DNA from 2 places in the Clostridium sp. B9 genome. Region 2 is predicted to be linked to the other one. Evidence: a T-box and tRNA genes for the amino acid it is inferred to sense, from the RefSeq annotation. Region 2 holds a T-box; the other holds one or more tRNA genes.
What was found. A T-box is a leader RNA that pairs with one kind of tRNA and senses whether it is charged. The one in region 2 lies ahead of trpS (tryptophan--tRNA ligase), so its partner is inferred to be a tRNA-Trp.
Positions count from the first base shown of each region.

Region 1: it has a tRNA-Trp gene. The T-box ahead of trpS (tryptophan--tRNA ligase) is inferred to sense a tRNA for this amino acid. The anticodon was not compared.

Region 1 is NZ_JBNWKA010000003.1:3,323,235-3,326,671, reverse strand. It holds gene tsaE (tRNA (adenosine(37)-N6)-threonylcarbamoyltransferase complex ATPase subunit type 1 TsaE) at 1-415, opposite strand, end outside; gene ACQZHJ_RS14715 (CBS domain-containing protein) at 715-1,335, shown strand; tRNA gene ACQZHJ_RS14710 (tRNA-Trp) at 1,616-1,691, shown strand; tRNA gene ACQZHJ_RS14705 (tRNA-Trp) at 1,721-1,796, shown strand; gene ACQZHJ_RS14700 (bifunctional metallophosphatase/5'-nucleotidase) at 2,035-3,437, shown strand, end outside.
Region 2 is NZ_JBNWKA010000003.1:945,000-948,436, forward strand. It holds gene brnQ (branched-chain amino acid transport system II carrier protein) at 1-1,159, opposite strand, end outside; T-box leader at 1,509-1,731, shown strand; gene trpS (tryptophan--tRNA ligase) at 1,940-2,938, shown strand; gene ACQZHJ_RS04225 (anaerobic sulfatase maturase) at 3,403-3,437, shown strand, end outside.

The DNA of each region.
Region 1 (3,437 bases), 2.4 Mb from region 2:
TAATAGTTATTTTTCTAAAGTTTTCACCCATTTCAGGCATTTTTTCTATTTTAATATGTATATATTCTTCTGGGATAAGTTCCTCTATATAGTTAGCCCACTCAATTAAACTTACACCTTCACCAAATATATATTCATCAAAGCCTATAGCTTCAATCTCATCTGGATCATTAACTCTGTAAACATCAAAATGATAAAGAGTTAATCTTCCGCTGTGATATTCATTTACTATATTAAAAGTTGGACTAGTTATGTGCTCAGTTATCTCTAATCCTTCTGCTATTCCTTTACTCATATGAGTTTTACCAGTTCCTAAATCTCCAGTTAAACAAAGAATATCTCCCTTATTTACAAGAGAACCAAGTTGTCTTCCTATATCCATAGTTTTTTCAACACTATCTACTATAAATTCCATAAAGAACTCCTTTCTAATTAACACTCTTTAATCATTCTATCCAACTTTAAAGAAAAAGAAAAGAGAGTAAGTGATTAACTAGATATTTTAAATCTTATTATGTAATATTTTTATAGAAAAATTAGGATGATAGTTGATAAAATACTCCTCAGTAAAATTATTATAATATCAACTAAGTTTATATAAATACAATAGAATTTAAGACTTTAGCAAATTTGTATTAAGAGGATAACTATAAGAATATAAAATAGTATAATAATAGTATAAAGTATGTAAAATTGGGAGTTGGGGGGATTTATATGTTAGTAAAGTCTGTCATGACAAAAAAAGAGAAGCTTGATTTGGTTAATTCTAAAACCCTACTTAAAGATGCATTAAAGATTATGGAGGATAATAAGTTTTTATCAATTCCTGTAGTAGATGGCGATAAGTTTAGAGGTGCAGTTTCTAAAAGTTGTATTTATGAGTACTATTTTAAAAATAATATTAGTAAAGAAGATTTACTAAATGAAATTACAGTTGAAGAAATATTAAAAACTGAAATTCCAATAATAAATAAGGAAGAGCATATAGAAACAGCTGTAGCTATGCTTGAAAAAATGAGAATATCATTTGTGGCTGTAGTAGATGAGTTTAATAATTTTAAAGGAATACTAACTCATAAAGCTGTATTTAGAGAATTTACTAATGCTTTTGGATTAAATAAAGGGGAGAGAATAGTTGTTAGGTCATATGATGTTCCAGGACAACTATCAAAAATAACTAAAATAATTTCTCAAGAAGAAGGAGATTTTTTAAGTGTAGTTATAGTAGATACGAAATCATTAACTGACGTTAAGGAAGTAATAGTAAGAGTTAAAGATGGAAATATATCAGAAATAAAGAAGAAGTTAAAAGAGGCTGGTTTTAAATTATCGTAGTATTTTAAGAGAGATATTAAATTATAGAGTGGTTATTAGTTAACGCAATAATTATATAAAAAAGTATATCAAGTTTAATGGAAACTATTTTTGAATTTGAGTAGGTTAAAATGGATAATTAAGAATTATACTTACTTAAATTAGGTATCAAAATGAGGAAAAATATCTTGATATACTTTTTTTTATTAATGATTAATATGTATTTTTTATTAAAAATAAAATTCTACATAAAAAATACTTGCGTTAAGTTAGATTTTAATATATAATAAAATCTGTGTTCAGGGGTATGGCTCAATTGGTAGAGTAGTGGTCTCCAAAACCATTGGTTGTGGGTTCAAGTCCTACTGCCCCTGCCAATTTAACACAAAACATAATATTTTATTATAGGGGTATGGCTCAATTGGTAGAGTAGTGGTCTCCAAAACCATTGGTTGTGGGTTCAAGTCCTACTGCCCCTGCCAAAAATCAGTGAAGTAATTCACTGATTTTTTTTTTGTAAAAATTTATTTGAAGTTTAAATTAATATTTTTTATATATAGAATAGATAAAAAAGAGATTAGCTAGGATTAAAACGTAATTTGTAGAAAATTTATTGATAATAACTATATATAAAGTGTGTATAACGTGTGAAAAACTTGTAAACAATTACAAGGGCGTATATAATTATAATGTAAAATTAAAGAATTAGGGGGAAAAACTGTGAAAAAAATTATTAAAACTTTAAGTTTAGTTACAATTACGTTTTTATCATTAAATTTATGTGTTTTCAATGGTGTAGATGTCCAAGGAAAGGAGATTTCTGATGAAAGAAAAATTACTATTTTAGGAACTTCAGATATACATGGTAGATTTGTCCCTTGGGAATATGCAGCGGATACAGAAAATAAGGCTGGGAGTTTATCTCAAATATCAACTATAGTCAAGGAAGAGAGAGCAAAAAATCCTAATACTATCCTTGTAGATGCAGGCGATTCAATTCAGGATAATTATGTTGAAAATTTTAATAAGGGCCCTAAGCAACCTATAGTTTTAGGTATGAATAAAATGAAATATGATGTTTGGGAAATGGGAAATCATGAATTTAATTTTGGCTTAGATGTACTTAAGCATGTAACAGATCAGTTTGAAGGAAAAGTGCTAGCAGGGAATATATATAATGAAGATGGTACAAGATTTATGGATGGATATACCATAATAGAAAGAGATGGAGTTAATATTGGTATTATAGGTATGGATACTCCAATGGTAAAAAAATTCGAAAAGCCACACAATATAGAAGGATTAGAATTTAGAAATCCAGTTGATGAAACAAAAAAAGCAATTAAAGAGTTAGAAGGAAAAGTTGATGCTATAATTGGTGTTATGCATATGGGAGTAGATAATGAAAATGCTATTCCAGATACAGGACTTACAGATATAGCTAATCAATGTCCAGAGCTTACAGCAATTATTGGTGGACATATGCATAAATTGGTTAAAAATCAAGTCATAAATGGAGTGCTTATAACAGAACCAGGAAAGTATGGACGTGCTGTATCAAAAATAGATTTAACTTTTAAAAATAAAAATGGAAAGAATGTTCTTGAAAATAAAGAAGCAACTACTATTTCAGTAGCTAATGTAGAATCAGATAAAGAAATAGAAAATTTATTAAATCCTTACCATGAAGAACTTCGTAAAGATGCCAATACTGTTATTGGAAAGCTTGAAGGTGTTAATATGGTTGATGAAAATTACATAAAAGGAATACCAACTATACATATAGAAGATACTCCATTAATAAATTTTTTCCACGAAGTTGGACAGTATTATAGCAAAGCAGATGTAATTGCATTAGCTATAGATAATGATAAGGCTAAATTAGATGTAGGTGAAATCAAGAAAAAAGATATTGCTTATAATTATAGATATACAGGTGGAGAAGTGTCTGTTTATAAAGTAACTGGGAAAGATTTAAAAACTTATATGGAATGGGCTGCAGGATATTTTAATACTTTAAAGCTAGGAGATATAACTCCAAGTTTTAATCCAGAAAGAAGAGCATCTAAATATAGTACTAATGATATGTTTGGTGGAGTAACTTATAATATTGATCTAAGAGA
Region 2 (3,437 bases):
CTAATCCAGGGATATAATTAGCTAATGTTATTAATACACTGAATACTAATGTTACATAAACAGTAACTTTATGAGTCATTGGGTTAGTTATTTTTTTGTGGAATAGGTTTAATAATATTAAAACTATTGTTACAGGGTAAATTACACCTAGTAAAGTAGCAGATAAAGATATTATCTTATCTAATCCCATACTAGCTACTAATATACTTGTTACAGTCATTACAAGTATATTGAATTGATATTTTAACTTTCCATTAGAAACTCTCTCAAAGAAACTACCACCAGCTGATAATAGACCAATTGAAGTAGTTAGGCAAGCTAATGCCATTGATACACCTATTAAAATAGCTCCGGCATGTCCTAAAATGTTCTCAGCAACAAAAAGTAATAATTGAGAGTTATTTAAATCTAAAGCTTGATTTCCAGTATGAGCTCCTAGGAATATTAATCCACCATAAATTATAGCTAATCCACCTATTGCGATAACAGCAGCTTTTACAAGAAGTTTTATACTTGCTTTTCCTTTGTAACCTTTTGATTTTATTGAACCTAAGATTATTGAAGAGAAAATTATAGCCGCTATAGCATCCATTGTTTGATATCCTTCTAATAATGATACTGATAAAGCGTCAGGAGTATATGAATTTGTTAAACTATCAATTGGATTCATAATTCCTTTAGCAATTAAGAAGAATAATATAGCTATTAATATTGGAGTTAAGAATTTACCTAAAACATCTATTACTTTAGATGGTTTTAATACAAATATTAAGTTTACTAAGAAATAAACAACTATTACAGCAAAGTAATTTACGTTAGGGAAGTTAGGCGCAAATGCTAACTCATATGTAGTAGCTGCTGTTCTTGGTATAGCTAATAATGGTCCTATTAGTATAAACAATGCTACTGAATATATTAATGAAAATTTCTTTCCAACTTTATCACCGAATAATTCAAATTGTCCGTTAACTCTTATTGAAGATAGTATTCCAAGTAGTGGAACTCCAACTCCTGTTACAATGAAACCTATGATTCCTAAATAGTAATCTGGTCCTAAGTTTCTTCCTAAGAAAGGAGGGAAAATAAGATTACCAGCTCCTAAAAACATTGAAAACAATGCAAAGCCGATTACTAAAAAGTCTGATCTTTTGTTATTCATAATACACCTCATCTTTCTGCAATAATCAAATTTAATAGTTATTTGATTTTCAACAAATTATTATATCTTACTTTATTATTTTTCATGTAATTTTAAATTTTATTAATAAAAGTTATATTACTATATTAACATAATGTCAAATAAAATCAAGAAAAAACTTTTATAAACAAAATAATTGTAGGATAAAATTAATATTTTAATAAAAAAAAGGTTGTTTAATTGATTAAATGGAAATCAAAGAAGGGTAAAATGAAATGTGACTGTCAAATAAATTTTTTATTGGGGTGATTTCAATCAAGGTTCTTGACTAAAATTTAAAAAGTGATAAAATAACATTAAAGTTAATAAAAAAATACCTGTGAAAAGAATTAGTAGGCTTAAAAACAAATTTACAGAGAGCTATATATTGGTGAGAATATAGTAGTTATGATTAAGTTGAATGGATCTTGGAGGTGTTTAGAGGAATATTAGTATTCTAAATCGTAAATCTTACGTTACAAGATAGAGATACAGATAAGTTAATATAAATTATCTGTAACATTAGGTGGTACCGCGATATATTCGTCCTATAGGCATTTTAGCTTATAGGGCTTTTTTATTTTATAAACTATTTGTAGTTATTTGTAATAATAACTTAATTAAGTTAATCATATGAATTAAATTATTTATAAATATAATCTTTAATTAAAATTAAAAATTAATTTGAAATATTAAATAAGAAAATAAGGGAGGTGAATCTGTTATTTCATTATAATAAATATAGTGAATGACAGAATAATAATGGAAGATAAGAAAAAAGTTATTTTCAGTGGAATAAAGCCATCAGGTGACTTAACATTAGGAAATTACCTAGGAGCTATAAAAAACTGGACTAAATTACAAGATGAGTATGATTGTTTCTTCTGTGTAGTTGATTTACATGCAATAACAGTAAAGCAATTACCAGCTGATTTAAGAAGAAGAACATTAGAAGTTTTAGCTATATACATAGCATCAGGCATAGATCCAGAGAAAAATACTTTATTTATACAATCACATGTACCAGCTCATTCAGAAGCTTCATGGCTTTTAACTTGTAACTCATATATGGGTGAGTTAAGCAGAATGACTCAATACAAAGATAAATCAAAGAAAATGGGAGATTCAATAGGTGCAGGATTATTTAATTATCCAGTTCTTATGGCTGCTGATATATTATTATACAACTCAAATCTTGTTCCAGTTGGAAAAGACCAAATGCAACATTTAGAGCTAGCTAGAGATATAGCAACTAGATTTAACAATACTTATAGCCCAACATTCACTATTCCAGAAGGATACGTTCCAAAAGAGGGAGCAAAAATAATGGACTTACAGGATCCAAGCAAGAAGATGTCAAAATCAGATGCTAATCCTAATGGTTTCATATTAATAATGGATGAACCAAATGTTATAAGAAAGAAAATTTCAAGAGCAGTAACAGATAGTATAGGTGTTGTGAATTACACAGATGAGCAACCAGGAGTTAAAAACTTAATAAACATCCTTTGTGCAATAAAAGGATATACTCCAGAGCAAGTTGTAGAAATGTTTGATGGAAAAGGATATGCTGAATTCAAGCAAACTGTTGGAGATGCAATAGTTGAAGAATTAGCTCCAGTTCAAGAGAAGGTTAAAGCTTTATTAGGAGATAAAAAATCCTTAGAAGCAATCTATAAGAGTGGTGCTGAAAAAGCAAACTATGCTGCAATGAAGACTTTAAGAAAAATGCAAAAGAAAATAGGATTAATCCCAAGATAGGAATCAAGAACTCTATTAAATAAAATTCGCTAGATATAGCTCAGTAATTATTGAATTTCGTGAAGAATTTCTATTTATTCTTACATAAATATAACTAAGGCTTCGAAACTCCCTTTGGTCAAACAGTCTCAGCCTTTTAACGTTATATTTATTCCAAAATAAATGAAATTCTACTCACTCATTCAAATATTACTTCGCATATATCTAGCGAATTTTTTATATAGTCTTCTTATTTATGAGTTAGGTAGAAAAGTAAATTATAACTAATTATTAAAAGTTTTTTATTGATATATGTGATAAACTTTATTAAAAGGAATATATAGTTTATTACTTTTAATTATGAAGTTTTGTTTTAAGGTAGTATTAATTTTAGATAGAACTGTAAGTAAGTCTGAGGGGCTAGATAAATTTAATACGCAATTAAAATATAGATTAATAGGAAAGAGTTAAAAGGGGGAATTGGGATGCCACCATTAAGTTTACTTATTAAACCTGCTTC